Regions from separate parts of the Paenarthrobacter sp. C1 genome, predicted to be linked through region 2. Evidence: riboswitches for the same ligand, from Rfam matches in the RefSeq annotation. Region 2 holds a riboswitch; each other region holds the start of a gene.
What was found. A riboswitch is a leader RNA that binds a small molecule or an ion and turns the genes downstream of it on or off. The one in region 2 is predicted to bind S-adenosylmethionine.
Positions count from the first base shown of each region.

Region 1 (9,801 bases), 490 kb from region 2:
GTCGCCGAAGAGCTGGGACGCGGACACGAGGACTTCGCCTACGCCAACCTCGCCATCCGGGGCCGGTTGCTGCAGCAGATCGTCGACGAGCAAGTCGGCCCCTGCCTGGAACTGCAACCGGACCTCGTCTCCATTTCCGCCGGAGGAAACGACCTCATCCGCCCCGGCGGTGATCCCGACCTTCTGGCCGAGAAACTCGACGCCGCCGTCGGCGAATTGGGCTCGGGTGGGGCCACGGTGGTCCTCTTCAACGGTCCGGATACTGCGTCCTCGGTCCTTGGCCGCATCCGGGGCAAAGTTGCCATCTACAACGAGAACCTGCGAACGGTCGCAGCCCGCCATGACGCCATCATTGCCGACATGTGGTCCTTGCGGCAGCTCGCTGACACCCAGATGTGGGATGCCGACCGCCTGCATTTCTCCCCCCTGGGCCACCACACCATCGCCATGATGGTCCTGGAGGCATTGAACGTCCAGCACACCCTGGAGCCGCTGGTACCCAAGGCCCTTCCTCCCCGGACATGGCGGGAAGCCCGCTCATCGGACCTGGTCTGGGCACGGGAATACTTCGTACCTTGGGTTATCCGGAGGCTCCGTCACCAATCGTCCGGCGACGGCATCACGCCAAAGCGTCCGACGCCGGGACCGGTCTTTGGTGCCGCCGGTACCGTGATGCCGCGGAGCTAGCCGGGAGCGATGGGCCGGTGAACCAGCATGGCGAGTGATGACTCTCCCCGTACAGCGGGGGTCCGGCAGTTGCGTCTCCGACGGCAACAGTTACGTCCTCCCCTGGGTGCAGCTCCAGGGGATGTGGTGCGCAATCTCCTGGCCGTCCAGTCGCAGGAATTCGCCTATGCCCGTTGGACCGTGGCGCAGCGGACGCCCTCGAGCACTGCAGCTGCAGTAGAACAGGCCGTTGCCGACGGAACCATCCTGCGGACGCACATCCTGCGCCCCACATGGCATTTTGTGCACAGGGATGACTTGGGCTGGTTGATGGCGTTGTCCGCTGACCGGCTGCATCAAGGCAACAAGGGCATGTACAAGCGGACCGGGGTGGACGGGGAAACTGCCGCCCACAGTGGGAGGATTCTTGCAGCAGCCGTGGCGGATGGTGCCCACAAGACCCGCGAGGAGTTGGCTGATGTTCTGGGCCAGGCCGGCTTTCCCGGCAAGGGGCTGGGTTTCATCTACCACCTCATGCACGCCGAAATCAGCGGCATTCTGGTGAGCGGCGCTCCGGTTCGTTCGGCTGGAGGAGCCCTGAAGCAGACCTACGCTTTGTTCTCCGAACGCGTCACCGCTCCTTTTTCCGGGCCGCTCAGCGGAGCGGACCGGGAACACGCCCTGGGGCAGATGGCCCTGCGGTATTTCAGCAGTCGCGGACCGGCTACCGTGAAGGACTGTTCGGCGTGGTCCGGGCTGACCATGAAAGACGTCACGTTGGGACTCAACGTCGCCGCGGAATTATCACCGGGAACGTTGGCCCGGGTCTCCTTCGATGACCTGGACTTTTACGGCGCCTCGGCTGACGTAGAAGCCCTGGAGGCTCCTGCCGGTCCAGCGGCCGGTTCCGTGCTCCCCCGCGTCGACCTCATCCAATGCTTCGACGAATACGTGATGGGGTACTCGCAATCCCGCCACTACCTGGGCGGCACCGCACCGTACTTGCCTGAGGACAACGGCCCCATGCATGTAGTCCTCGTGGACGGCAGGCTGGCCGGATGGTGGCGGCACAGCTTCGCAGGGGGCATGTGCGGGCTCGAAGTCCGGATGGACAAGCCGACAACCAAGGAAGAGCAGATGGCCCTGGAAGCCGAAGCGGAACGCTACGGGATTTTCCTGGGCATGGAGGCCAAGCTGCTGTGATGGGCACAGGGCTAAGCTGGGGTTAAGACCTAGGAGGCCTGCACTGTGAACAATCTGATCTTCTGGATCATCGTCTGCTCGTGGCTGATTCCCATGGGAATCCGCATGTACAACCGGTCCAAGGCCCGCCGCCTGCAGAACGGGAATTTTCGTGGTCAGGATTATCCGCAACAGGGTTTCCCACCACAAAATTACCCGCCGCAGGACTACCCGCAACAGAATTACCCGGGCTACCCGCCAGGGCCGGCAGTCATCCGCCCTGCAGACGAGGCTCCGCAGGTCGCGCCGCCGTCGAACGCCTCCTACCCAAGCGGTTCCTACCCAAGCGATTCCTACCGGGCCGGACAGCCCGCTCCCGCGCCGTTTCCCACTGCCGGTTCCGAGCCCCAGGGCTACCGCGCCCGCAAGCTGGCTGAACTGGATGCGAAGTTCACCAATGGCCAGATCGCCATGGAGGACTACATGAAACAACGCGGGGAGATCATGAACGGCTAGGCACGTCCACAAACAGGCAACTCTACGAACAGGCTCCTCACGGTCAGGCGAAGAACGCCCCGCGAAGCTGCTCCGACAATTGGCCGATTTCCGTGAGGAAGCCATCGTGGCCGATCGGCGCCTGGATGGTGTGGACCGGAACATTCCCCGGCAGTGCTGCCGCCAGTTCCTTGGACTGGGCCGGGAAGTACAGCCTGTCCGTGTCCACAGCAGCAACAAAGAACTCGGCGGTGGCACGCGAAAGTGCTTCCTGCAGTGTGCCCCGTCCCCGCCTGATGTCGTGGGACATCAACGCTTCGGTGATGGCGATATAGCTGTTGGCATCGAACCGCCGCACAAGCTTTGTCCCCTGGTGGTCCAGGTAGCTTTCCACCTGGTAGCGACCACGCTCCCCCAGGACTGCTGCGGAGAGCGGCGTTTCCTGATGTTGGGCTTCCCTGCCGAAGCGGAGATCCAGTTCCAGGGCGGAACGGTACGTGATGTGCGCAATCCGGCGGGCCAGGGCAAGTCCGTGTTCCGGAGCCGGACCGCCGTAGTAGTCCCCATTGTTGAAGTGCGGGTCCTGCCGGATGGCCAGGGTTTGGGCCTGCGCAAAGGCAATCTGCTCGGCGGTGCTGTAGGCTCCCACCGAAATGACGGCGCAGCGGTTGACCCTCTCCGGGAACGTGACAGCCCATTCGAGGGCCCTGGCCCCACCCATCGAGCCGCCCAGGACCGCGTGCCAGGATTCAATCCCCAAGAGGTCCGCCAAACGGGCCTCAGCAACCGTGCTGTCGCGAAGAGTGACCAGGGGGAACCGGGAACCCCACGGCTTGCCGTCCGGCGCATCGGAGGACGGGCCGGTGCTGCCATAGCAGCCGCCCACGATATTGATGGAGACAACGAAGAACCTGTTGGTGTCGATGGTGGCGCCCGGACCCACCAACTGCTCCCACCACCCTTCCTCGTCCGTGGCTCCGCGGGCAACGTGGGTGCTGCCCGTCAGCGCATGCTGGATGAGCACGGCATTGGACGCGTCGGCGTTGAGTCGTCCCCAGGTTTCGTACGCCAACACGACGTTGGGGAGGTGACCGCCGGCTTCGAGCGCCAGCGGCCCTATGCCCGCGTACTTGACGGTTCCGTCTTCTTCTCCGGATTTGGGAAGTGCTGTAGCAGTGATGGTCATTCCTTTGACACCTAACTTCGCGCTTGCCCGTCGCCTTGCGTGCGAACAGGCCAGGTCTTCACCCGGGGCACCCCACCGCGGAAGGAGGGTTGCCGGCCAGCAAGCCGGGGCTATCTGCTGGCACTCATGACCTAATACGTAGAGTCTAGGAAAGACACCACCGTTATGGCGAAGAATGTGACACCAGTGTGACGTTCAAGGGCAGCTTCATTCACGAAAGAGCACTCCGGGGTGCCGTCCGGCGAATAATCGTCGATGTGGACGGCACCCCGGGTCCGTCAGCCGGGTGCGTCAGCTGCAGGCGTGGACTGCCCGTTCAGGCGCCCTTGGCCGCGCGGAAGCCGGCTTCGAGGTCGGCAATGATGTCATCGATGTGCTCAATGCCCACGGACAAGCGGACTAGGCCCGGGTTGACGCCGGCGGCTACCTGCTGCTCGACCGTCAGCTGGCTGTGCGTGGTCGACGCCGGGTGGATGACCAGGGAGCGGACGTCACCGATGTTGGCGACGTGGGAGTGCAGCTCCAAACCGTCCACGAAGCGCTTGCCGGCCTCTACGCCACCCTTGATGTTGAAGGCCACGATGGCTCCCGTGCCCTGGGGTCCGTACTTGCGGCCCCGCTCGTACCAGGGGCTGGACGGCAGGCCCGCATAGGCGACCGATTCGACGTCGTCATGCGCTTCCAGCCACTCGGCCACCTTGGTGGCGTTGGCGACGTGGCGCTCCACCCGCAGGCTCAAGGTTTCCAGGCCCTGGGCAATGAGGAACGCGTTGAACGGCGACACGGCCGAGCCGAGGTCGCGAAGGAGCTGGACACGGGCCTTCAGGATGTAGGAAAGGTTGGCTCCGAGCGCTCCGTCCTTGCCCAGGTCGCGGGCGTAAACCAAGCCGTTGTAACTGGGGTCCGGGGTGTTGAAGCCGGGGAACCGCTCCGGGTCCTTGCCGAAGTCGAAGTTGCCCGAGTCCACGATCACGCCTGCGATCGCCGAACCGTGTCCGCCGAGGTACTTGGTTGCGGAGTGGACCACAATGTCCGCGCCCCACTCGATGGGCCGGATGAGGAACGGCGTGGAGAGGGTGTTGTCGACGATGAGAGGCACGCCTGCCTCGTGCGCGACACCGGCGACGCCTTCGATATCCAGCACGTCCTGGCGTGGGTTCGAGACGACTTCACCAAAGAACAGCTTGGTGTTCGACTGGACGGCCGCACGCCACTGCTCGAGGTTGTCCGGGTCCTCGACGAAAGTCACGGAGATGCCGAACTTCTTCAGCGTGTGGGCCAGCAGGTTGTACGTGCCGCCGTAGAGGCTGGGGCTCGCGACGACGTGGTCGCCGGCCTCGGCGATGTTCAGGATGGCAAAGGTCTCGGCTGCCTGGCCCGAACTGAGCAGCAGTGCACCCAGACCGCCTTCGAGGCTCGCGACGCGCTGTTCCACGGCGTCCTGCGTGGGGTTGCCTATCCGGGTGTAGATCGGAGCCAGTTCGGCCAGGGCAAAACGGTTGGCCGCGCTTTCAGCACTCGGGAAAACGAACGACGTTGTCTGGTAGATCGGCAGGGAACGCGCGCCCGTGGCGGCATCCGGCTCTTGGCCTGCGTGGATCTGGCGGGTTTCGAAAGACCATCCTTGGCACATGGAATTCTCCTGTTCGTGGCGCGTGTGGTCGGCGGAATAGCTGCGGGAAGGAAGCTGCGGCCAGTCTAGGAAGTGTCCGGGTCCTTGGACAGCTTTGTGACGCCAGCAGAATATATGGGCTCTTTTGCGACCTTCCATGACGCCCGTCGCGAGATCCCACCTTAGTTAGGGTTGGCTTAGCTGAGACACCGATCACAAAGTGCCAAGATGAAGCCATGCGCATGGATCACGTCTCTTACGCCTGTGAACGAGATGGCCTCTTGGCCACTACCGAACGAATTTCCGCGGCTCTGGGAGTGGACGCAGTCCGGGGCGGAGTGCACCCGCGCTTCGGCACCCGGAACATGATCATTCCCCTTGCGGATAACAAGTACCTGGAAGTCGTGGAGGTCCTGGACCACCCTGCTTCCGACAAAGCACCCTTCGGCCAAGCTGTCCGTGCACGCTCAGCCGCCGGCGGCGGTTGGATGGGCTGGTGCGTGGCAGTTGACGACCTCGCCCCGTTTGAGGAACGCCTCGGTCGCGCAGCAGTCCCGGGCAACCGCAAGTTCCCTGACGGCCGCGAACTGGTGTGGCAGCAGATCGGCATCCTCGGCTTGATCGCCGATCCCCAGGTGCCGTACCTGCTCAAGTGGGAGGGCGACCCCTCACTTCACCCGTCCAAGGTGTACGAGAGCGATGTGAAGATGTCCAGCCTCACGATCGCGGGCTCCGCCGAACGCGTGACCGAATGGCTGGGCGAGCCAGTGGAGAAGCCTCTCGAGGACGTCGCGGTCCAGTGGATAGCACCACGCGGCACGCCGGGCATCATGGCCGTCACTTTCGAAACCGCCTCCGGAGCCGTCACCATCTGACCGTTCCCCTGATCCGGGCTGGTCCCGGCCCTGGACACCGCTGTCCAAACAATGCTTCGGCCGCCATCAGCGGGTGCCAATGACGTCACCCACCGATGGCGGCCGGATACTTTTAACGGCTGCAACGGCTTTCACGGCTGCTCAGCCCAGGCCCACCGCTTTGCCGAACAGGCTGAATCCAACGAACGCCACAATGTCCAGCAGGGCATGGGCAATCACCAAGGGCATCACCCTCTTGGTCTTGGTGTAGATCCACCCAAAGACCAGGCCCATCACCACATTGCCGATGAACGGGCCAAAGCCCTGGTAGAGGTGGTAACTCCCGCGAAGGAGGGCGCTGACGACGATGCCCGCCGGAACGCTCCAGCCGAACTTGCCGAAGCGGTCCAGGAGATACCCCACCACAATCACTTCTTCCACAATGGCGTGTCGCACGGCGGAGAGAATCAGCACGGGAACCGTCCACCAGTAGGCATCCAGGCCGCTGGGCACAATGGCAGTGGTGATTCCCAGCGCCCGGCCGGCCGCGTAGAGGCCAAGGGACGGTATGCCGATAAGCGCCGCGAGGCCCAGGCCCTGAAGCAGATCCTTGCCGGGGCGGACCAAGTTGAAGCCGAGCCGGGCGAACGCCGAACCTTCACCGTCCCTGGTGGCCTGGACGTGCGTGGACAGGAAGTAGAACACCAGCGCCACGGGCACCAGGGCGAACAGGATATCCAGAAGCTGGTACGTGAGATCGAAATATTCGCGGGTGCTCTGGGACCTGTTCAGCGTGGACGTTGCATCAGCCAGCGGCGCCCGCGTCATCTTGTCGAGCAGTTGCACCACGGAGTAGACAGCCGACTGGCCCAGGGACAAGCCCAGGACAATGAGCACTTCGGCGCGCAGCCGGCGACGGGAAGCAAGGAACATGTACCTATCTTGCCCGCAGTTCCTGCCTCTTTGCCGGGAACCGCCGCCCTATGCTTGGTGGGATGGGTGCCCCAGAGAGAATATTCATGATCCGGCACGGACAGTCCGCCGCGAACGCCGACACGTCCATCTACAACCGCGTGCCGGATTATCGGATTCCGCTGACGGACCAGGGCGTCGAGGAGGCGCGGTTGGCCGGCGAGGACCTGCGGCGCAAACTCGACGGGCAGCAGGTCTGCGTCTATGTTTCCCCCTATTTGCGCGCCTACCAGACGCTGGAAGCCCTCAACCTGGGGTCCCTGATTGAGCGTGTCATCGAGGAGCCGCGGCTCCGTGAGCAGGACTGGGCCAATTTCCAGATCGCCGGGGACATTGAGGACCAGAAGGAACTCAGGAACCTCTACGGCCACTTCTTCTACCGCTTCCGCGAAGGCGAATCAGGCTCGGACGTCTACGACCGGGTGTCGTCCTTCATGGAGACGCTTTACCGGCACTGGCAGAAGCCCACGTACGCACCGAACACCCTGTTGGTGACGCACGGGCTGACGATGCGGCTGTTCTGCATGCGCTGGTTCCACTGGACGGTGGAGTACTTTGAGTCGCTCAACAATCCGGGCAACGCTGAGCTGCGCACGCTGGTCAAGAACGACGACGACCAGTACAGCCTGGATCTGCCGTTCAGCCAGTGGGTGCCCAGGGATGTGGACGATTCGGTGCTCCACGCCCCGCGGATGCGGTTCTAGGGGTCCCCGTCAGCCTGCCGGTGCGACGATGACTTCCGTGCCGTTGGCTTCGAACGCCGCTTTGTCGTCGGGGCTGATCCCGGAATCGGTGATGAGGTGCCTGAAGTCGTAGCCGGCCATGGCGGCAAAAGAGCGTCGGCGCACCTTTGAGGAATCGGCTACCACGTAGGATTCCGTGGCTCGGCGTGCCATCACGGTGTTCACCATGGCTTCGCCCTCGTCAGTGATGGTGGGGCCGAGGTCCGGGTCCACGCCGTTGACGCCAATGAAGGCGATGTCCAAGGCGACCTTTTGCATGATCACGTCCGTGTACGGTCCCACCAGCTCATAGGACCGCGGGTTCAGGATGCCGCCGGTGACCATGATCTTGATGTTGGGGCGCACCGCCAGTTGGGAGGCGATGTTGATTGCATTGGTCACCACGGTAAGCGTGGGCCTGTTCGACGGTGCGTTGAGGTCTTCGCGGGTGGACAGGACCTGGGCCAGGGCGGTGTTGGTGGTTCCGCCGCTCAGCCCTATGACCGCTCCGGGACGGATCAGCGCGGAGGCCGCGAGCGCAATTTCCTGCTTGGCCTCGGCGTGGTCGTCACGGTTGTATCGTCCGGGAAGGTCGTATGCCACCGATCCCGTCGTGGCGCCTCCCCTGGTGCGGCTCAGCAGCCGCTGCTTGGCGAGGCTGTCCAGATCCCTGCGGGCCGTGGCAGGTGACACGCCTAGACGCGTCACGATGTCCTCGACTTCCACGTGGCCGGATTCGGCCAGGAGATCGAGGATGGCGGTCAGCCGATCGGTGCGGGTCATGACAAGCCTTTCGCGGTTTCCGGCTATTTCGCTTTGGCGAACAGCGTCAGCATACGTGCCGACTCCAGCACCAGGGCCTCCCGGCCGGCCTTGATGTACTTCCGGGAATCCACCACTGCGGGGTTGGCAGCGAGGTACTCACGGACGGCGCGGGTGAAGAACCCGTTCAAATGTGTGGATACGTTGATCTTAGTCATACCAGCGCCGATAGCGGATACGAGCATCTCATCTGTGACACCGGATGAGCCATGAAGAACCAGTGGTTTTCCAACGGCGGACTTCAGGCGGGTGATCAGGTGCAGGTCCAGCGCTGCGCTGCGCTCCGTCATGGCGTGGGACGAACCGACGGCCACAGCGAGTGCGTCCACTTCCGTGGCCTCAACGAAATCCCGGGCCTCGGACGGGTCGGTCCTGACACCCGGTGCGTGGGCTCCGTCCTTGCCTCCAACTTTTCCGAGCTCGGCCTCAACGTACACACCGCGCTCGTGCGCGTATTTGGCGACGCGGCGCGTGACCTCAACGTTCCACTCATAAGGCAAGTGGGCGCCGTCGTACATCACGGAACCGAACCCGAGGTCGACGGCGGCGAGCGCCAGGTCTTCGGACTCGGCGTGGTCGAGGTGGAGGGCCACCGGCACGGAGGCCGAACGCGCGATCGCAAGCGCTGCGGACGCGATGGGTTCCAGGCCGCCGTGGTACTTGGCGCAGTTCTCGGAGATTTGGAGAATCAGCGGAACGCCGGCGGCCTCGGCACCTCCCACCAGGCCCTCCGCAGTTTCAATGTGGATGACATTGAACGCGCCTTGGCCGGTGCCGGCGGCAGCTGCCTTGTCCATCAGTTCCCGCGTGTTGACCAGGGTCACCGGGTCTCCTTCCATGTCACGATCAGTTGGTCCTGCAGTTCCTGGTACCGCGGCGAGATCTCGCCTGCTGCCGGCATGAGCACGGCTGCTGCGGACCAGGCGGTGGCACGGCGAAGAATCTCGCGCGGCTCGGTGATGCCTTCGGCGAGCGCGACGGCGGCAGCCGCCACACCGGCGTCGCCCGCCCCTGTGGGGTTGCCGCTGAGCGACTCAGGCAAGCGCGCACTCCAATAACCGCCGGGGGCGGCGTGGTCGAAGGCGAGCATGCCGTCCGCTCCGGCGCTCACCAGCACAGTGCGGGCGCCCATGTCGATCAAAGAGAGGGCCGCTGCCTGGAGGCTGGACTCCCCCGTGGCTTCGGCGAGTTCATGGTGGTTCGGTTTGAGGATGTCCGCGCCGGCCTTGGCTGCGGCGATGATCCCGGGACCGGAGGTATCGATGATGGCGGGAATGCCGGCGTCGTGAG
Region 1 is NZ_CP186052.1:1,559,492-1,569,292, reverse strand. It holds gene ACNAOU_RS07405 (SGNH/GDSL hydrolase family protein) at 1-687, shown strand, start outside; gene ACNAOU_RS07400 (winged helix DNA-binding domain-containing protein) at 715-1,869, shown strand; gene ACNAOU_RS07395 (hypothetical protein) at 1,915-2,364, shown strand; gene metX (homoserine O-acetyltransferase MetX) at 2,408-3,529, opposite strand; SAM riboswitch class IV at 3,544-3,661, opposite strand; gene ACNAOU_RS07385 (bifunctional o-acetylhomoserine/o-acetylserine sulfhydrylase) at 3,846-5,162, opposite strand; gene ACNAOU_RS07380 (VOC family protein) at 5,378-6,016, shown strand; gene ACNAOU_RS07375 (CPBP family intramembrane glutamic endopeptidase) at 6,158-6,928, opposite strand; gene ACNAOU_RS07370 (histidine phosphatase family protein) at 7,015-7,671, shown strand; gene ACNAOU_RS07365 (DeoR/GlpR family DNA-binding transcription regulator) at 7,681-8,472, opposite strand; gene ACNAOU_RS07360 (class II fructose-bisphosphate aldolase) at 8,496-9,350, opposite strand; gene ACNAOU_RS07355 (1-phosphofructokinase family hexose kinase) at 9,332-9,801, opposite strand, start outside.
Region 1: linked by a shared signal. The riboswitch ahead of metX (homoserine O-acetyltransferase MetX) and the one ahead of ACNAOU_RS05190 (hypothetical protein) in region 2 are both predicted to bind S-adenosylmethionine.

Region 2 (9,801 bases):
CTTGCCGTCGCCGTTGAAGTCATGGGACGACGGCGGCCCGGCTGCGGGAACGCTGTACGTCTGGGTTCCAATGGGTGAGGTGTTCCCTGCAGCGTCCACACCGACGTACTTCAGGGTCAGCTGTGATGTCCCCATGACAAGCGGAGCCGAATACTTGAAGTTGGTGGCAGACTCCGTAGCCGTGGGGCTGCTGCCGTCTGTGGTGTAGTAGATGCTTGCGCCTGGTTCATCGGCGGAAAGCGTGATGGTTGCCCCGCTGGCCAGCGCACGGCTGGTTGGGTTTGCCGTCACCACAGGCGCCCGCGTGTCAGGCGGAACGTTGTAGGTCTGCGTGACGACATCGGACACGTTTCCGGCAGGATCCATGGCGAAGAATTTCAGGGTCATCGGATCCGGGCCCGCGAAGACAATCGGCGTGGAGTAGACCAAGCCTGCAGTGAGGGGATCGCTGCTGTCCTTGGTGTACTTGATCACGGAGTTTGCCTCGTTGGACGTAAGCGTGATGCTGGTGCCCGGGGCGTAGGCGCCGCCCAGCGGGTTGGCCGTCACCACAGGCTTGGTCACGTCCGGGCCGGTGGAGTAGCTCTGAGTCACGACGGCCGACGGATTGTTCGCAGCGTCCACGGCGAAGTACTTCAGCGTCAGTGGACCATTCACGGTGATCGGCGTGGCATATTTGGCACTCGCGGTGGTGGGGGTCGTCCCGTCCAGCGTGTAGAAGATCGTCGCAGGTTCGTTCGCGGACAGGGTGACCTTTTGCCCGATGTCATAGGTGCCGCCGGGCGGTGTCGCCGTCACTTCGGGTGCAACGACGTCGGCCGTGATGTGGGCCTCGAACTCGGACAAGCCGACGTTCGTGGTGGAGCCGCTCACGGAGGTGATGTTGAAGCGGACCGAACTGACTGTCCGTGCCGGGAAATTCACTGTGAGTCCCGAACCGTTGTTAGGCAGGGCGCCCACTGGCACGGTGCTGCCATCCGGGAAGGCCAGGTTGCCGCCGGTTACCTGGTCGCTGAGGATCGGCCGGTCAAAAAGCGTCACGGCGTTGATGGTCCGGGCAGGGGAGAAGTTGTACTGGATCCAGCTGCCTGCCTTGCCGCCGTTGGTGACCCATTCGCGGTTGGCGTCCATGGGCGTACCCCATGCGTACCCGTCGCGGGCCTTCTCGGGGCTCTGCCCCGAGGCCTTCTGCGAAGAAGCGCTCACTGTTGTGCCTGCTGATTTGGCAGCATTGCCCGTCCACTCGATGGCCGTGATGTACTGCCGTTTGAGCCAGTCGCTGTAAGGCGGCGCCGGGCAGGGAGTGTCGCAGAGGTATTTATCGAAATCGGCGAAGCGCACAAAGGTGTTGACTTTGTTGGTCAGGTCCGCGCCCGTCACATTCTGGGCGTATTCATCGATTACATAGGCGTCGTATGCAGATGCCGTATGGGGTCCCGTGTAGGCCCTGCTGGCCAGCTGGGCAAACTTTGCCGTGGCCCAGTGATCGCTGTGGTCGTAGGGGTCCTGGTAATTTCCCGTCCAATCCTGGGTCCGGAAGGTGGTGGGTTGGTAATTGGCCACCAGCTGGTTCAACGTCGTCTGGAATTGCGCCTTGGTAAACGCTGCGGCCCCATCAACCGGACGGATGGAGCTGAGCCGGCCGTCCCACAGTTTCAGGATGCTCTGGCCGTTGTAGCGGCTGCTGCCCCTCCCATCCGGGAAGCCATCCGGAAGCCGCATGAAAACGACGGAAACGTTGGGTGCCGCATTCAAGGTCTGAAGGGTGAGGGGTCGGCCCGGAACGCCCGCGTCGGAGGTGGTCCAGGCATCGGCTACACCCGCCATTTTCGCGTAGCTTGCCCTGATTCCCGCTTCCAGGCTGTTCCAGTACGCAGCCCCTTCACCGGCTTCACCCGCCGTTGCGTACACGGTCTGCACGCAGCGCTTGGACTGGATGTCACGCATGAAATCCGGACTGATGAAAATCAGGTCATCATCGGTGTGGGCCACTATCTGCATGGCGCCGCCTGTGCCCGGGCACGGCGGGACCGCAGCAGCGGCAGGCGCCGCCATACCAACGGTCAGGGCAGAAAAGGCAACAGAGGAACCCAGCAGGAAAACAAGGATTTTCCGGAAAAGGGAACGGGTGCTGAACAGGGTGGAATGAGTATGACGCCGAGCGTATTTTGGACGGTCCACAACCATGCTCCTCGAGCAGATGTTGGGCCCCCCAGCCGGCAAGCTTACGACGCCTCCGCGACGTCATTTCCTGAATTCAGTTGGGTACTGCAAATACTTTTCATGGATCGAAAGTGGAGCAGTGATCGATACTGTACTCCTCGCGGAAATTCATGGCTAGGGTCCAGACCGGTATGGGCGAAATCCCAGTGGCGCGGGCAAGCCCGCTACTAGGCTGAAACCATGAACCGCACGGCAGCGCTAAACCCAAGTCCTCGAACACTCGACGTCGAAAGCGTGGTTCATTTCGATCGGCTGGTCGGTGCCGGAGCCCGGTCAATGCACGGTTGGCACGCGCAGTCGTTGGACCTTCGCGGCTACTCGCGCCAGCTCAAAGCGATGGATCCGCAAGGTGCCATCTTCCTCGGCTGCACCTTCGACACCGGCGTGGAAGAAAGTCTGCGAAGCCGTGGCGCACTGATCTTTCCGAAGCTGCTGGGTGTTCCCTTTGACCCGTACCGCGGCACTCTCTACACCCCGGCGGAGCTCTACCGGGACATCCCGGCTACTGAGTACGAGTCCACCCTCGACGCGCAGGTCTACCAATGGAGCATCCTGCCCGGCCAGCGTCAGAGCCTCGATGCCACGCTCGCCGCAGCGCTGCACGATCACGCCATAGGCGACGCCCTGGACGAGGCATTGGATCAGGGCCCCTTCGCAGGAAGCAGGATTGTGGGAGTCATGGGTGGCCATGCCGCCCAGCGAGGATCCAGGGAATTCGCCGACGCCGCCCGGCTGGGCAGCCTGCTCGCCCAAGCCGGCTTCGCCGTCGCCACGGGCGGGGGTCCCGGTGCCATGGAAGCGGCCAATATGGGCGCCTTCTTCAGCGGAAGGCCCGACGCCGAACTGCAGGCGGCCCTTGCGACCCTCGCCGATGTACCGGGGTTCAGGCCCTCGGTGACGGCTTGGGCGCGTCAGGCGGCGGCCGTCGTCGAACATTACCCGGAAGGCACCCCGACTCTCGGCATCCCTACCTGGTTCTACGGGCACGAGCCGCCCAATCTGTTCGCCACCCACATCGCCAAATACTTCGCCAACGCCATCCGGGAAGCCATCCTGTTGGAAGTCTGCAACGGCGGGATCGTGTTCCTGCCGGGAGCTGCAGGCACGGTGCAGGAGATTTTCCAGGACGCCTGTGAGAACTACTACGGCGCGCCCGAAACCATTACACCCATGGTCCTGGTGGGCCGCGAACACTGGGAACGGACCTTCCCGGCGTGGCCTATGCTGCAGAGCCTGGCCGCCGGGAAGCCCATGGCGGAGCGTATCTTTTTGGTGGACACGGTGGAGGATGCGCTCGCGGTGTTGGCCCGCTAAGACACAGCCCGGATCAGAAGTCTTTGCTGCAAGGACCTGAACCCAATTCCGCGAGCCCCGTCAGGTCGCCTGCGGCATATTCCCGTACCCACGATGCCTGCCCGAACATGAGTTGCCGGGGATCGTCCACGTGGTCCAGGCCCACCAGGTGTCCGAGCTCGTGCATGATGACCGCCACGCCGATGTCCTCCCCGTCCGGGGTGTCCACGATCCCGGCAAACTGTGGTGCATCCAGTGAGACTGTCCCGGTCACGTATGCCTTGTAGCCGTTGCTCAGGCCAATGGAGGAGCTTCCGCCCAGACCCACCGTCTGCCCGGTCAGGCGCGGTACCTGCTCCGGGGTGCTCCAGGCGATCAGCACCGGCGCCCAACGGTCCCCGTATCTGGCCGGCTGATACCCGGAACGGTTGGGGGAGGGAACCTCGGAACTCGGCCCGTCGTAAATGAATCTCAACCCCGTAGCTCTCCCGGTTTCATGGACAGCCTTCTCTACAAGAACCTGCCAGGAAGCCGGTGCGAGGTCCGAATTCACCACGTAGTGGATGGGCCTGCAGGGCGAGTACGCCAAGGGCGTGCCGTCTTCTTTGACTGCCAGGAACTTGTACGAGCTGCTGGCTTGGACCAGCGGGGGCGGCGTGCCGAGGGGCGCGTCGGCTTCTTCACGTCCGGGCAGGGGATCGTCCCGTTGTCCGAAGGGTGCCAGCCCGGGACGTGGCGGCTGGCTCTGGCTTTCCGATGATCCGTAGAGGAATTGCTGCAGCTCTCCGCCGAAATAGGCTCCGGCGCACACGAGTCCCAGAATGCCCAGCAGGAACAGGATGGCGGCGACGCTGCTGTGCTTGATCGGCGGGCGGGGCTCAGGCGGCTCGTGCGGACCCGAAGGCGGAAGGTAATGGGGCCGGGGAGGATCCGGGTCCGGCCACTTGGACGACCCATAAGGTTCCATGGAACCCCCTGACGTGGAGGCCGCGGACGGGCGGTGGGGCGCCGCCGTCGGCCGTATTCGCCAGCATAAGTCCAGCGTCCCCGTGAGTCCATGGCCTTTGTACCCAACGCCTGAACGCTGCTAGATGTCCTTGCGGCAGGGGGCTGATGCCAGGAGATGGAGGCCGTTCAGGTCACCGGCGGCCAGACCGTCCGGTGCCCCGATTTCCGGGTACATGAGCTGGATCGGATCGTTCACATGGTCCAGTCCCATCACGTGTCCCAGCTCGTGCTGCATGACGGCAAGGACGTAGTCCGCGCCGCCGGGATCGGCCAGAAGTTCCGCGATCTGGGGTGTGTCCAGCTCGAGGCTTCCGGTGATGTAGCTTTTGGGGCCCTTGTCCAGCGAATACATGGTGCTGCCGCCCGTGCCGATGACCTTCCCTTCAAGGGCCGGCGCCACTTCTGGTGTGGTCCACGAGATCAGCAGGGGAGCCCACCGGTCGCCGTAGCGATTGGGTTGGTAGGGCTCGCGCCGGTCCGCGGGTTGTTCGTCGGTTGTTCCGTCGTTGACGAACTGGATGCCCGAGGCTGCAGAGATATTGGCAATGGCCGTCGCCAGGAGGGGGTCGGTTCCTTCGGGAGCGGAGGCGTTGTTCACCACGTAGTGCAGCGGCCGGCAAGGGGAATAGCCCACCGGGGTGCCGTCGTCGTTCATGGCCAGGAACTTGTACGAATCATTGGTGGTGCCCGGTGCCGTCGGCGAGGCCAGCGGGGCGTCCGCTTCCTCAAGTCCCGGCGGTGGTGCGTCCGGAATGCGGGCCGAGGTGGGCTGTATCTTCCCGGTTTGCGGGCCGCCCGGGACGCTGACGCCCGGGAACAGTGCCGTGATGCGGGGGTCGCCATTCAGGAACCAGGACACCAGCACAGCGACCGTTGCCGCAATGAATGCCATCAGCAGGCCGAGCAGAACGCGCTGGGTTGTTCCCGATCGCCGGTGCTTCGGCACGTGCGTAGCTTCCCGCTCCCAGTCCACGGTTCTCCATTCCTCAGGCCCTTGGTCACGCGGGGCAGCGCGGAGGACGAACCAACATTACGGTCTGCCGGGGGAGCAGTCCAAACTCAGACGATCGCCGCGCCGAACAGCAAACCGAGACCGTAGGTGGCAGCAGCTGCTCCCAGCCCGATGGCCAGCTGCCGCAGGCCGCGGCTGAGCGGCGACGTACCGGACAGCAAACCCACGACGGCGCCTGTCGCCAGCAGCGCGATGCCCACCAGGACTCCGGCCACCAGGAGCGCGGCCATACCCGTCATCCCGAAAAGGAAGGGCAGGATCGGAACGATGGCTCCCGAGGCGAAGAAGCAGAAACTGGACAGCGCCGCGCCCCACGCCGAACCCACCGATTCATGCTCATCGGCCACCGGTTTCTCGGGCTGCAGGGAGAGGCTGGGATCGCAGTCGCAGCTGAACAATCCCATGCGCTCGGCTGCCCGGTGCTCGGCGGCTTCGCGGGTCATGCCGCGTGCCAGGTACACGAGGACCAGCTCGTTGTGGTCGATGTCCAGCGACGGGGCTGCGGTGAGGGTGGCCTGGGTGGGGAGGGTGGCGTTGAGCAGTTCGCGTTGCGAGCGGACGGAGACGTATTCGCCGGCACCCATGGACAATGCGCCGGCCAGGAGCCCTGCAACGCCGCTCATGAGGACCACGGAACTCGGTACACCCGTCGCGGCCATGCCCATGACCAGCGACAGGTTGCTCACCAAACCGTCGTTGGCGCCGAAAACTGCTGCGCGGAAGGTACCCGAGAGCCGGTTGCGTCCACGGGTCGCCAGGCCCCGGACTACTTCCTCGTGGATTTGTTCATCGGCCACCATCGCGGGGGTGGCGGCCGGCTCGGTTCCGTAGGGGGAGCGGCCCTCTGCACGTTGCGCCAGGGCCAGGACGAAGACCGAACCGAAGTTGCGGGCCAGGAACCCCAGGAACTGGCTGCGGGCGGAAGCTGCCTTGGGCATGCCTGCGTGCTCACCCAGGAGTTTGAGCCAGTGCGCTTCATGCCGCCCTTCGGCTTCGGCCAGAGCCAGCAGGATCTGCCGTTCCTCGCCGTCGCGGCGCTGGGCGAGTTCGCGGTAGACCGCAGCCTCGGCGCGTTCATCGGCAAGGTACTGCCGCCACCGCCTGATGTCCGACGCAGTGGGTGCTGCCGGGTCTGCGGTGTGGTGGAGAGCTGCGGGTTCGATGGCGGGGTCCGGAGCGGGGCTCGACGAACTGTGGGATTCCTGGTGCATCTGCACTTTATCTCCTGTGCTGGGTGGGGTAGTTGCGGCCCCATTGCACGCACCACACTACCGCTTATTTGCAGGGTTTTTTGGCTGGTATTCCTTAGCTGGAATGTTCGGTGCACCGTAATTTCCGGCTCTGCTTGACCCTCGCTTTGGCCGGTGCTCAGATGGAAGGACAGGGGCGGGGAGCCTCCCCGCACTCGGTTAGCGGGCTCTTACAGGCCCACGGGACGGAGGTTGCACCATGGACACCACCGAATCACACGCCAAGTACCCGGAACGCACCACCATCGAGTCGGACCCGGCCTACGACTACGCCGAAGACCAGGAAGTGGACGAGCCCTGGGTTGAGGAAGTGGACGCCCCCGAGGACGATGAACGGGTGGTGCCGATCGATGAGACCGAGGAATTCCGTGGGGAGGAAGAGGAAATCTAGTCCTCGTCCCGGCTGCCGAGGGCGAACAGGCGCGGCTGGCCATCCCGTTTTCCTGTCGCGGCCACAGTAACCGTCAGGGTCCGGGACGCCTCGCACCACGTTGAGGGCCGGACGGCCTGGGCCAGCGCTTTGGCGATCTGCTGCGGATGGGGATGCCGGAAGAACAGGGTTTCGTTCCTGGCCACTATGGTGACCGTGCCCAGGTAAAGGTCGACGGCGGGAATCACCGTGACGTTCCGGGCTTCGGTTTGGCCGGTGGTGTTGTGGGCGTGGCTGGCATCGCTCTGATACGGCAAGGTGCTGCTCCTGTGGAGAGTGCTCTTGCCCGCTCGGTTGTCTCAGGTCCGGGACGGGCCGCTTCCTCATCCGAACCACCCGTGAACATGGGGTTGGTGCATGGCCAGTCGGAGCTTGGCGCCACATCTCTTGAAGCTGGGACAACAGTACCGCACCTGAGGTTGTGAAGGCCCTATTGCCGGGGACAAAACGACGGCGGTGCTGCCCCCGTGAAGGGGGCGGCACCGCCGTCGGGTATTGCCTGGTTACTTGCTGCTGCCCACCGGGTGGACTTCCGGCGGCAGTTCCTCGGAGATGGCGCCGGCTACGCGCTTGTCCCAGGCCTCGCGGACGGCTGCGTCCGTGGGCGGAGTCAGCAGGGAGACCACGACGTAAACCACCAGGGAAGCACCGAGGCCCCAGTAGATGGGCTCGTTGGCGTAGACGCCGTCTTCGCTCGGGATGACACCAACCGCGTACATGATGAGCAGGGCCAGTGTCAGAACTGAGCCGACTGCCATGGACCATGCAGCCGCGATGCCCGTTCCGCGCTTCCAGACCAGGCCGCCGAGAATGGCGACCAGGAGTCCGCCCACCAGGATGTCGTAGGCGATGGTCAGGGCAACAACGACGTCCTGCGCTGCCATGGAAATCAGGACGGCAACGATGCCCAGGCCCAGGACCCAGTAGCGGTTAGCCTTGACGTCGTGCTCGGGGTTTTCCGTGTCGTCGGTGTTGATCGTCTTGCCGAACCAGCTGGCCACGAACGGGACAACGTCTGCGCGGGCCACCGTAGCGGCGGCGATCAGGGCGCCCGAAGCGGTGGACATCATCGCAGCCACAGCCGCGGCCATCACCAGTCCGCCGATGCCGACGGGCAGGATGTGGGTTGCCACCTCTGCGTAGACAACGTCCTTGCCGAGGTTGGCGACATCGATGTCCGGGAGGGCGACGCGGGCAGCCAGGCCGATCAGTGCGCCGGCGATGCCGTAGAGGATGCAGTAAACACCGGCGGTAGCTCCGCCCCAGCGTGCAACGGTGGCGGTCTTGGCGGTGAAGACGCGCTGCCAGATGTCCTGGCCGATCAGGAGGCCGAGGGTGTAGACCACGAAGTAAGTGATGATGGTCTGGACGCCGATGCCGTCGATCTGGAAGAAGCTGGCGTCAAGGCGCTCACGGATGCCGTCCATTCCGCCGGCTGCGTTCAGGACGAACGGCAGCATCAGGAAGAAAATGCCTACGGTCTTGATGAGGAACTGCACCTGGTCTGCCAAGGTGATGGACCACATGCCGCCGATGGTGGAGTAGACCAGCACGATGGCGCCGCCGACGGCGATTGCCAACCAGCGTTCCCAGTCGAAGAGCACCACGAAGATGGTGGCGTAGGCGCCGGTGGACGTGGCGCAGAGCATGAGGGTGTAGGCCAACATCACGATTCCGGATGTCTGGGTGGCTTTGCTGCCGTATCGCAGGCTCAGCATTTGGGAGACCGTGTAGATCTTCAACCGCTGGATGGTGCCGGCGAACAGGAGGCTAAGGAGCAGCACGCCGGAGCCGATGGCCACCACGAGCCACATGCCGGAGATGCCGAACTTGTAGCCGAGGCCCACGCCGCCCACGGTGGATGCGCCACCGAGGACCACGGCGGCCATGGTGCCTGTGTAGAGGAAGGGTCCCAGGCGGCGGCCGGCCACCAGGAAGTCGCTGTTGTTCTTTGTGCGGGACTTGCCCCACCAGCCGAAGGCCAGCATGGCGAGCAGGTACACCACCACGATTGCGATATTAATAGCCGAAGATTCCATGAACGGTCCTTGGAGCTGATGCACGGAGGTTGGGGTTTTCGACGATACTCCTGCGATGCGTCGAAGTCTCTGTGCGGATGATTGGAGATTTGGGTTTGGAGCTTGGGGATGTGTTGTGTGCCTCACAGACAACACTTGTTGCCTATGAGGATATGTTGTGATCGGAGTAACAGTCAAGATCCTTTGGACTTGGTTACGCCCGCAGTGGCCCTGTTGGCGTGCCTCCCGGCTACTATTGCTCCAATGACAGGGCCACATGACAGGCCTGAAAGGTTCGTGAATGAAGGCTCTACCCGTTGAACCGAGCAATGTTCCCGTTGCCATCGGTTCCAGAATCCGCGCAGCCCGGCAAGCGCAGCGCCTCACCATCGAGCAGGTTGCGGACGCCACCGGGTTGACCAAAGGCTTCCTGAGCCGCGTGGAGCGCGACCTGACATCGCCGTCGGTGGCTTCCTTGGTGACCCTCTGCCAGGTTCTGTCCGTCTCCGTCGGCGACTTGTTCGCCGCGCCGGAGACCCATCTGACGCGTCGCGACGACGGCCCCAG
Region 2 is NZ_CP186052.1:1,067,898-1,077,698, forward strand. It holds gene ACNAOU_RS05160 (chitobiase/beta-hexosaminidase C-terminal domain-containing protein) at 1-2,001, opposite strand, end outside; gene ACNAOU_RS05165 (LOG family protein) at 2,404-3,537, shown strand; gene ACNAOU_RS05170 (peptidase M10) at 3,551-4,483, opposite strand; gene ACNAOU_RS05175 (matrixin family metalloprotease) at 4,604-5,497, opposite strand; gene ACNAOU_RS05180 (VIT1/CCC1 transporter family protein) at 5,584-6,747, opposite strand; gene ACNAOU_RS05185 (hypothetical protein) at 6,986-7,177, shown strand; gene ACNAOU_RS05190 (hypothetical protein) at 7,174-7,473, opposite strand; SAM riboswitch class IV at 7,490-7,609, opposite strand; gene ACNAOU_RS05195 (sodium:solute symporter) at 7,720-9,255, opposite strand; gene ACNAOU_RS05200 (helix-turn-helix domain-containing protein) at 9,536-9,801, shown strand, end outside.

Region 3 (9,801 bases), 1.6 Mb from region 2:
TACTTCCAGGACTGATGCTGACGTATTTTTGCTGGATCATCGGAGCTCGCAGCAACGGAAAAGCCCGGAACTTCGGGCCTTCCGGCTGCTGCTTCGGGCGATGATCCAGCAAATACTCTGTCATCGCCCATCCCGCGGCCTTCCGAGCCCAAGGCACGCCCGGATCTGGCCCAAGACCAGCTCCGGCGAGTTCCAGATTTGCTCGGGGGAGAAGCTCAGGACGCGGTAACCCATTGCCTGCGCCGCGTTCAACCTGCCCATGTCCTTTCTCCAGGCCTCCCGTGAACTGTGGAACTGATAGCCATTGACCTCCACAATCAGCCAGCCGTCAATCAGGGTGTCCACCCGGCCCACTCCTGGGATTTGGACCTGCCGTTCAAAGGAGAGTCCCGCCGCCTCAAAAAGCAGGCGGGCACTGATCTCCGGGACGGATTCAGACAAACCGTCGGCCTGGCGCAGTCGTTTCCTCGCATTCCCGAAGTAGTTGGCCCGCAGCTCGCCCTCCAGGACGTCACGGGGAACTCCACGGTTTTTCATAGCGGACTGGGCCACGGCAATGGCGTCAACGTCCGGCAGGCACGTGAGAGCGTGAATGACAGTGTCTTCCACCGAGGCAACTGGAACGTAGGACTCCGAGCCCAGCCTGAGACCTCCGTGCCGGATAAACCCCCGGCCTCTGTTGTGCTTGGTTGCCAGATGCAGTCTTCCCGGTTTGTCTTTAAGCCAGAGGCCATAGCGGACAGCTGCGCTTGCGCATGTCAGAAGTCCGTTGTTTACGAGGGCAGAGACAAACTCCGTATCTGCGGAGGGCAGAGCCCATATGCCGTGCCGCGGTTGATAGGCCCCCTCGAGCTTCCTTAGGTCCGCCGGGGTGTGCCCGTGGGCCTTAAGCAGCCCTACCTTGGCTACTCCACCTACTGACGACAAGAATTCGAATGCGTTCATGCCTTCAGTCAGCCACGGACTGGTCCCTCCCCAGCCCGGAAACTTCGCCTATGTGGACAAATCTGCTGGATCATCGGCCCCGGCCAGCTTGCTTGGCCGGCTAATCCGCGGGTCCTCTCCGTTTCCAAGGGCGATGATCCAGCAGAATCTGTTTGCCGCAGGCCAAACTGCCAGTCCCACCCTGTGTTCTGAAGGCCACCCGTGACGCAGAATGGAGCATGCGGACTTTCGGGGTCGAGGAAGAACTGCTCATCGTTGATCCGGTGACGGGCATGCCCTTGGCTCTCGCGGACGCGCTTCTGGCCGGCTACGAGGAACCTGCCACGGAGACCGGACTGAGCCAGGAGCTCAAGCTGGAGCAAATCGAAACCCAAACGCGGCCGTGTCACAGCTATGCCGAACTCCTGCAGCAGATTCGCCGGGGCCGCGCCATGGCCGATGAAGCTGCCCGGCGGCACGGTGCAAGGGTTGCAGCGATCGCCACTTCACCATTGGCCTCGAACACGCACACCACCCCGGATCCCCGGTACGCCGCGATGCTGGACCACTTCGGCATCATCGCCACCGAGCAGTTGACGTGCGGGTTCCACGTTCACACTTCAGTGGAGTCCCCGGAGGAAGGCGTGGTGGTGCTGGACCACATCCGGGACAAACTCGCGGTACTCACCGCGCTCTCGGCCAATTCGCCCTACTGGCGCGGGCTTCCGACCGGGTTCGACAGCTACCGCACGCAGGCATGGAACCGGTGGCCCACGTCCGGGCCGTCATCGCTTTTTGGCTCGCTCACGGCTTATCGACGCGTGGTGCAGCGCTTGCTTGATACCGGTGTAGTCCTGGATGAGGGGATGATCTACTTCGATGCCCGGATCGCCAGGAACCAGCCCACCGTAGAGGTCCGGGTCGCCGACGTCTGCCTCCGCGCAGAGGACGCGGCGCTGATCGCGGTGCTGGTGCGGGCTTTGGTGGAGACGGCCTCCTTGGAAATGCTCGACGGCGTTGATCCCACCCCGGTGCCGACCGCCCTGCTGCGGATGGCGGGTTGGCGGGCCAGTAATTCCGGTTTGCGGGGAGACCTCCTGGACTTCGGCGATTTCCGGCCCCAGCCTGCCGCTGATGTCGTGTGGGCGTTGGTTGACTATCTCAGCCCGGTACTGGATGACCAAGGTGAATTGGCGCTGGTCAAGGCGGGCATTGCCGAAATTCTGGGACGCGGCAACGGAGCGCTCGAACAACGGGACTCAGCGGCACGGTACAGCGCCAGGCATCGTGACGGCGGGAACCCGCCCGGCTCCGAAGCCCTTGCCGCCGTGGTCTCGCACGCTGCGAAGGTGACTGTTCGTGGCACCGCGACAGGCGCGTTCAAGGACCCGGGCGCGTTCAAGGACCCTGTCCCGCTGCTGACCAGAGTGCGGCGGCCTTAGCCCTCGATGTCTCGGATGTTCTCGCTATCCCCGATGTCCCCGGGTTCCGGGCACGCCATCAGGTACGCTCCGACGGCTCCTTCGGTGAGGTAGAAAACCAGGGGCGGGATGTCCTTGGTGGTCGCCAGGACGGTCCCGGAAACCACGGCCATCCCTGCTGCCGTCATCCCCGCCCATCGTTTGGCGGGGGACTTCAGCAGGCTGCCGCCCAAGGCAGCCAAGCCCAGCACATGCAGCCATGAGTAGGCGAGGAACGGTGCATTGGATCCCCGAAAATAAGCGAAACGCTCAAGGTCCGAGGCCCGCCGCGACAAGCTGTAGATGAAGAATGGTGCGCCCGCGAGCAGCGCTGTTGCTGCCGCGGACGCCCACGCTTTGGAGGTCCCTGCCGGTTGTGCTTTCGAGAACGCCATGAAGCCCACCGGGACTGCGGCGGTTCCTGCAGCGGCCGCGTGGTGGCCGATCACCCATCCGCGCTCGCTGGCAAGCAGCAAACGCAGGCGCTCTGCGGGGTCGTGCATGAGGTACACGCGGGATCCCGGTGAAATCCCGGCCAACCACACCACCGATCCCGCAACGATGACAGCCCCCGCCCGGCGGTATGGATGCCTCATGCCAGCAAGGTTAGACCTGTTTGAGGGCCTTCTCCAGATCCAGGATGAGATCGTCCACGTCCTCCAGCCCCACCGACAAGCGCACCACGCCATCGGACAGCCCGATCGCCGCCCGGCCCTCCGGACCCATGGCCCGGTGGGTGGTGGTGGCAGGGTGGGTGATCAACGACTTGGAGTCACCAAGGTTGTTGGAGATGTCGATGACACGCAATCCATCAAGCAGCGCGAACGCGGCTTCTTTCGCGGAGCGGCCAGCGGACGGCGAGAGCTCGAACGTGAGCACTGTGCCTCCGGCTTTCATCTGCTTCGCGGCGAGCTCGTACTGCGGGTGCGACTTCAGCAAGGGGTACTTGACCCAGCTGATGGCGGGTTGCTGCTCCAACCATTCCGCGATCTTCAGGGCCGATGCCGAGCTGTGGTTGACTCGGAGCCCGATGGTTTCCAGGCCCTTGGTCAACACCCAGGCGTTGAAAGCCGAAAGCGATGGCCCCGTGTGGCGCATGAGCTGCTTCACCGGTCCATCGATGAACTCCTTGGTGCCCAGGATCGCGCCACCGAGGACGCGTCCCTGGCCGTCGATGTGCTTGGTGCCTGAGTACACAATCACGTCGGCGCCCAGCTCGCCACAGCGCTGCAGCAGGGGAGTGGCAAAGACGTTATCGACGACGACAGTCGCCCCAGCGGCATGCGCCAGTTCGCTGACGGCTTGGATGTCCACGATTTCCTGCATCGGGTTGGACGGTGACTCGAAGAAGACGGCGGTGGTCGGCTCGGAGAGAGCCTCACGCCACTGGTCAAGGTCCGGTCCGTCCACAAACACCGTCTCCACGCCCCAGCGCGGAAGGATCTCGTTGAGGATCACGAAGCAGGAGCCGAAGAGGGAACGGGCAGCAACCACGCGGTCCCCGGCAGCCAGCAGGGCACCCAGTGCGGTGAACACGGCGGACATGCCGGACGCCGTCGCGAAGCAAGCCTCGGTACCTTCGAGGAGGCGCAGCCGCTCCTGGAAGGTGGCCACGGACGGGTTGCCGTAGCGGGAGTAGACGAAGCGTTCGTCCTCGCCGGTGAACGCGCGTTCTGCCGCGGCGGCGGATTCGTAAACGAAGCCGGAGTTCAGGAAGACGGGTTCGGCCGTTTCCTGGAAGTTGGTACGGTCAAGTCCACCGCGAACGGCCTGGGTGTCGGGGCTCCAGCCGGCGGCGTCAGGATTGAAAGTCACTTACTCGGTCCCCAGATTCGTTGGCAGGCCACGGTTCTTCCAACCATTGACGGTGCGTTCGCCGTAACGGTCGGGTTCGCCCTCAAAGCCTTCAAGGACGTTGTAGGCGGTGAATCCTGCCTGCGTGGCGGCGATGGCGGCGGCGATGGAGCGCTGGCCGGAGCGGCAGATGAAGACGAGCTCCACGCCGTCGTCCTCGGGTGCCTGTTGTTGCAGGTCCTCGATGAAGCGGGAGTTCGGGATGCCGCCGGCGAGGTTCCACTGGATGAACAGGGGATCGTTCTCGGTGGCTTTCGTGTCGGGGATTCCGATGTGGGCCCATTCGCCCTCGGTGCGGACGTCCACCAGGATGGCGCCCTGTTCAAGCTTGGCCCACGCGTCCTGCGGGGTCAGGTCACCTGCGTAGCTCATGCGTGGCCCTCGAATGCTTCTTCGTCGTCGGTATCCAGTTCATCAACGGCGTTGGCGACTGCGGCATCGGCGCTGGCAATCGCGGCGGGCAGGACAACGGCCTGCGCGACGATCACGTCGGTTCCGTTGAACGTGGCTGCGGGGCTGCCGTGCAGTACGTACCCATCCGTCAGGGCGTTGGTGATCCGCTCACAAAAGTCGCGGGTATCCGGGCCTGTTATCAGGCGGTAAGAGAGTTTTTCTTCAGTGGGTTCAGGCATTGCTGGTGCTCCTCAGTCACGCTTGCAGTTCGAGTTGTCGATACGCCGAGTAGTCACCTGAGGCACCCCGCCGGAGAGAGGGTTGCCGACCAGCAAGTCAGGGCTTTGCGCTGGTTCTCATTACTCAAGAAAAACGTAGCATTCACGACGACGGCCCGCACGGCGGCCGTCGTCATGTTGCGTAACCGGGCGGTACTGGAGTACGGGTCCAATTAAGACGTCCCGGGAGCATAATTGACGCAGTACGACCCCCTGTAACTTCGTATGAAATCAGGTCGCGGTGAACGGACAGAGCAGTTCTACACTCAAGCCCATGCTGCATTTTGGTTGGTTCGTGGGGCACGGTTTCGGGGTGCAGGGCTGGGGCACTCCGGGCTACAGCCTGGGGTACGACTGGAAGAAACCGGCCCTGTACCAGGAGGCCGTGCGCGCGTTCGAGCTGTCCGGGCTGGACCTGTTCATCATCGAGGATTCCCTGACCGTCCCGGACACCTATGGCGGTACTGCCGAGGTTTCGCTGGCCCATGCTTCCTTTGCGCCGAAACACGATCCTCTGGCGTTGGTCCCGTACTTGCTTTCCGCCACGGAGCACCTGGGGATCGTTCCCACGGTCAGCGCTTCCTTCTACCCGCCCTTCACCGCGGCCCGGCTCCTCGCTACCCTGCAGCACTTCTCCGAGGGGCAGCTCGGATGGAATGTGGTCACCTCGGGCAGCGATCTCGCCGCGCAGAACTACGGCTTGGACCAGCAGATCGAACACGACCTCCGGTACGAAAAAGCGGAGGAATTCGTCGACGTCGTCAGGCGGCTTTGGCGTAGCTGGGAGGCCGACGCTGTACTTGAGGACGTTTCAGCCGGGGTGTTTGCGGACCATACCAAAGTGCACCCGATCAACCACGACGGGGACTTCTTCAAGGTCCGTGGGCCGTTGAACACGGCACCGTTGCCCGAGGAACCCGTGCTTGTCCAAGCGGGCGCCTCTCCGCGGGGCAAAGCGTTTGCCGGCGGTCACGCGGATGTGGCAATTGCGCTCGCCCGCGGCGTTGACGATATGAAGGCCTACCGGGATTCGATCCGGGCCGAGGCGGCGAAAGCCGGCCGGAATCCCGACGACGTGAAGGTGCTTTTCGTGCTGAAGCCCACCGTGGTGGGTTCCACAGCCGAGGCCGAGGAGTTGCGGGCGCAGCGCCGGGAATTGACGCAGCGTGACATCGACAGCCAGCTCAACTCCATCTCCTACCTGTCCGTGATCGACTTCAAAAAGTTCGACCTCGATGCCCCGCTTCCGGAGTTGAGCACCAACAGCAACCAGGGCACCTTGGAGCACTTCGCCAAGGCTGCCCCTCCCGGGTCCACTCTGCGTGAAATCCTGCAGGCACGCAGCGGTGGTGCCGGGGATTCGATCATCGGCACGGTGGGAGAAATTGCGGATTATCTGGAGGAGACCGGCGCGGCCGTAGGGGGCGACGGCTTCCTGTTCTCCGGCTTCGTTGATCCGGTGACCGTGCACGGTGTGCTGGACAAGCTGACCCCGGAACTCCGCCGCCGCGGCCTGTTGAGGAAGAGTTACGGCAACGGCGGATTCCGCCAAAACCTGCTGGATTTCTAATGGGCATTTTCACCATCGGGACGGGCCCCGTTTCCGCGTTGGCTGTGGCGGAAGCGGCTGCGGATCCGACATTTCACGTGGAACTCAACCAAGAAGCGTTGAATTTGATCGGACGGGGAAGGGACATCGTGGAGGAGGCGGCCGCCTCCGGCCAACGGATCTACGGTTTGAATACCCTTCTAGGGTCAGGCCGGGACACTGCTGTGGAGGAGAAGTCCCTCCTCGCCTACCAGGTGCAGGTCATCAGGTATCACAACAGCGGCGTAGGCCCGTATCTGGATCGTGCCGCAGCGCGCGCAGTGATCCTGGCCCGGCTTGTCGGGTTCAGCCGGGGCGGCTCCGGAGTGCGTGTCGGGACCGCAGGGTTCTACGCCGAACTGCTCAACCGCGGCGTCTACCCCGCCATCCCGCGCGAAGGGTCCGTGGGTTCCTCCGACCTGACCCAGCTGGCCGCCGTCGCTGCCGTAGCCCTGGGCGAGGGGGAAGCGTTCGATGCCTCCGGCATGCTGGTGCCCGGCGCCAAAGCCCTCGCGGACGCCGGCCTGCAAGCCCTGCAACCTGCTGCCGGAGAGGCCTTGGCCCTGGTGAGCGCCAATGCCTACTCCGTGGGCGCGGGAGCCCTCGCCTTGGTGCGCCTGCAGCACCTGGCCCGGCTCGCCGACGTCGCGCTTTCATTGTCGCTGGAGGCGATCGCAAGGTACGACGGCGGCGGAAACCTCAGTCCCTTTTCGCCGGCCATCCAGAGGGCCAAGGCGGTTGACGGCCAGCGGGACTCGGCCGCAGCTGTTCGACGGCTTCTCAGCGGTGGCTGGCTGGAGGATGTCCGCAGGGAAGTGTCGGTACAGGACGCGTTGTCCTTCCGGGCTGCACCGCAGACCCACGGGGCGTTCCGGTTCTTGGTGGCGCAGTTGCGTTCGGCCCTGGAAGTGGAGCTGAACGGCCGGGGAGACAACCCGTTGGTCGATGTGGAGTCGGGAACGATGGTGTCCGGCGGGAACTTCCAACCCATGCAGCTGGCGTTGTCCTTCGAAAGCCTGCGGTTGGGATTGGCGCACGTGGGGATCTCCAGCGAGCGGCGGATCGCCAAGCTGTATCCACCGCAGCGGGCCATCCGGGCGAGGCACCTGGCAGCGGCGTCCTCCGCGCCCGGTGCGGCGTCTGCCTTGATCCAGGAGGAGCTGCCCGGGCTGCTCTGGTATTCCGCGGCCGGACTGTTGGCCGAACTCAAATTCCTGGCGGCTCCGGCGACCCTCGGCGCGCCAACGCTCTCAGCCGACATCGAGGACCACTCGACGCTTGCTCCGCTGGCCTTGCAACAGCTGGAGAAGTCGATTGAGGCCGCGGAGAAGCTCCTGGCCATCGAGTCCCCCACGGCTTCCTACCTCCTGCTGGAAGCCGAAGCTGCGCAGCCGCTCGGCAACGGGACCGGGCTGGTGGCGGGCCGGCTTGCTGATGTGTTGGCGGACCGGCCGTCGGCGCCGGACCTGGTGGAGCGCTCGCGGACGGTGCTGCGCGAAGCCGTGGATCAGCTTTTCACTGAAACAGAGGAGGCGACGCCATGAGCACGGCCACCCGTAAGCATGGGTTGCATGCACTGCCCGGGGGTCTTGATGGTCTCGACGCCTCGGTCCTGGAAAAGGTGGGGAACACTCCGCTGGTCAAGCTGGAGAATTTCAGCCGCGGGCTCGGCAGTGTCATCCACGTCAAGCTGGAGTCCGAGAACCCCGGTGGTTCCATCAAGGACCGCACGGCACTAAGTATGGTGCGGGCGGCCGAGCGCTCGGGGGAGCTGAGGCCGGGGGCCACCATTGTGGAGAGCACGTCCGGCAACACCGGGATAGGGCTGGCGCTGATCGGGCACCTCACGGGCCACCCGGTGGTGGTGGTCACGGGCGACACCATTTCCGAGGAAAAACTCGCTGCGCTGCACAACTATGGCGCGCGGGTGATCCTGACGGATTGGAACGCGCCGTCCGAGTCTCCGGAGAACGCGCGAGCCGTGGCCGCCCGGATTACCGCGGAAACACCCGGCGCCTGGCGGCCCATGCAGTTCGACAATCCGGCCAATCCTTTGGCACATTACGAGACCACGGGGCCGGAGATCTGGGAACAGACGGGTGGGCTGGTGACGCATTTCGTGGCCGGCATCGGTACGGGCGGGACCATCAGCGGCAACGGGCGGTACTTGAAGGAACAGGTGGCAGCCTCAAGGCCGGGCGGGCACGTTGAAGTGGTAGGTGCAGACCCCTACGGATCCGCGTACAGCGGGGGTCATCCCGGCGAAATCCTGGTGGACGGCGTCGGCAACTCCTGGCCGCAGTCAGAGTGGCCCAAGATCTTCGACCGCTCCATCGTTGACCGCTTCCTCCGGATCCCCAACGACGAGGTCTACAGCACGGTCCATCGGCTTCTTGACGAAGAAGGGCTTGCGCTGGGGCCGTCGTCCGGTCTCGCTGTCGCGGCAGCAGTGCGCGTGGCCCGCGCCGCGCCTCACGGTTCGGTGGTGGTGGCCATAGCGCCCGACGCCGGCACCAACTACCTGAGCAAGGCCTTCAATCCCGTATGGCTGGCCGAGAACGGCATCCGCCTGGCCGCCGACACCCCGGAGTGACCCTCCCTCACATCCCGCGTGCTTGGCTGTGACGCTTGCTCACTTAAGCTCTCCGAGCGCGGTGCGTTAAGCTCCAAACATGCCTGAACAGGAAACAAAACCGCGGCTGGCCGGTTATCTCGATAAGCAGCAACCGGACCTCTACGCGACGCTCAGCCACTATTCGCAGCAACTCGTTGACGAAGCTGACCGGCTGGGGATCCCGCGCCGGACCCTCGAACTGATCAATTACCTGTGTTCGCAGATCAACGGGTGCGCGTTCTGTTTGGATCTCCACCACCGTCGGGCACTGAAGTACGGCGAGACGGAGCAGCGCCTGTCATTGGTGGCTGTGTACAAGGAAGTGCAGTTGTTCGAACCCAGCGAGGTGGTCGCCATGGAGATCGCGGAGCAGATTACCCGCATGAGTACCTCCCGTCCCAGCCCGGAACTGTTTGCCGTGGCGCGTCAGCACTACAGTGACGAACAGATCAGTGTCCTCTGCATGGCGGCGATTGGAATCAACGCTTTCAACAGGCTGTCAATTCTGAGCGAGCACCCGGTGCGGGCAAACAAGAAGTAGACCCAAGGCCATCAGCCGCGGAGAGTGATTGTGCGCAGGCGGGGTGAGGTCCGCCGTCGACCTTCCACAACAGATCAGCCCCTGGGCAACCGAAAAAGTTGTCCAAGGGCTGATCTGCATCCCAACAGGGTCAGGAATCCGCGGCGCTA
Region 3 is NZ_CP186052.1:4,167,622-4,177,422, reverse strand. It holds gene ACNAOU_RS19535 (UDP-N-acetylglucosamine 1-carboxyvinyltransferase) at 1-15, shown strand, start outside; gene ACNAOU_RS19530 (endonuclease domain-containing protein) at 121-609, opposite strand; gene ACNAOU_RS19525 (glutamate--cysteine ligase 2) at 1,164-2,366, shown strand; gene ACNAOU_RS19520 (hypothetical protein) at 2,363-2,980, opposite strand; gene ACNAOU_RS19515 (O-succinylhomoserine sulfhydrylase) at 2,991-4,199, opposite strand; gene ACNAOU_RS19510 (rhodanese-like domain-containing protein) at 4,200-4,610, opposite strand; gene ACNAOU_RS19505 (DUF1737 domain-containing protein) at 4,607-4,870, opposite strand; SAM riboswitch class IV at 4,884-4,995, opposite strand; gene ACNAOU_RS19500 (NtaA/DmoA family FMN-dependent monooxygenase) at 5,151-6,479, shown strand; gene ACNAOU_RS19495 (aromatic amino acid ammonia-lyase) at 6,479-8,041, shown strand; gene ACNAOU_RS19490 (PLP-dependent cysteine synthase family protein) at 8,038-9,090, shown strand; gene ACNAOU_RS19485 (carboxymuconolactone decarboxylase family protein) at 9,170-9,652, shown strand; gene ACNAOU_RS19480 (amino acid permease) at 9,799-9,801, opposite strand, start outside.
Region 3: linked by a shared signal. The riboswitch ahead of ACNAOU_RS19505 (DUF1737 domain-containing protein) and the one ahead of ACNAOU_RS05190 (hypothetical protein) in region 2 are both predicted to bind S-adenosylmethionine.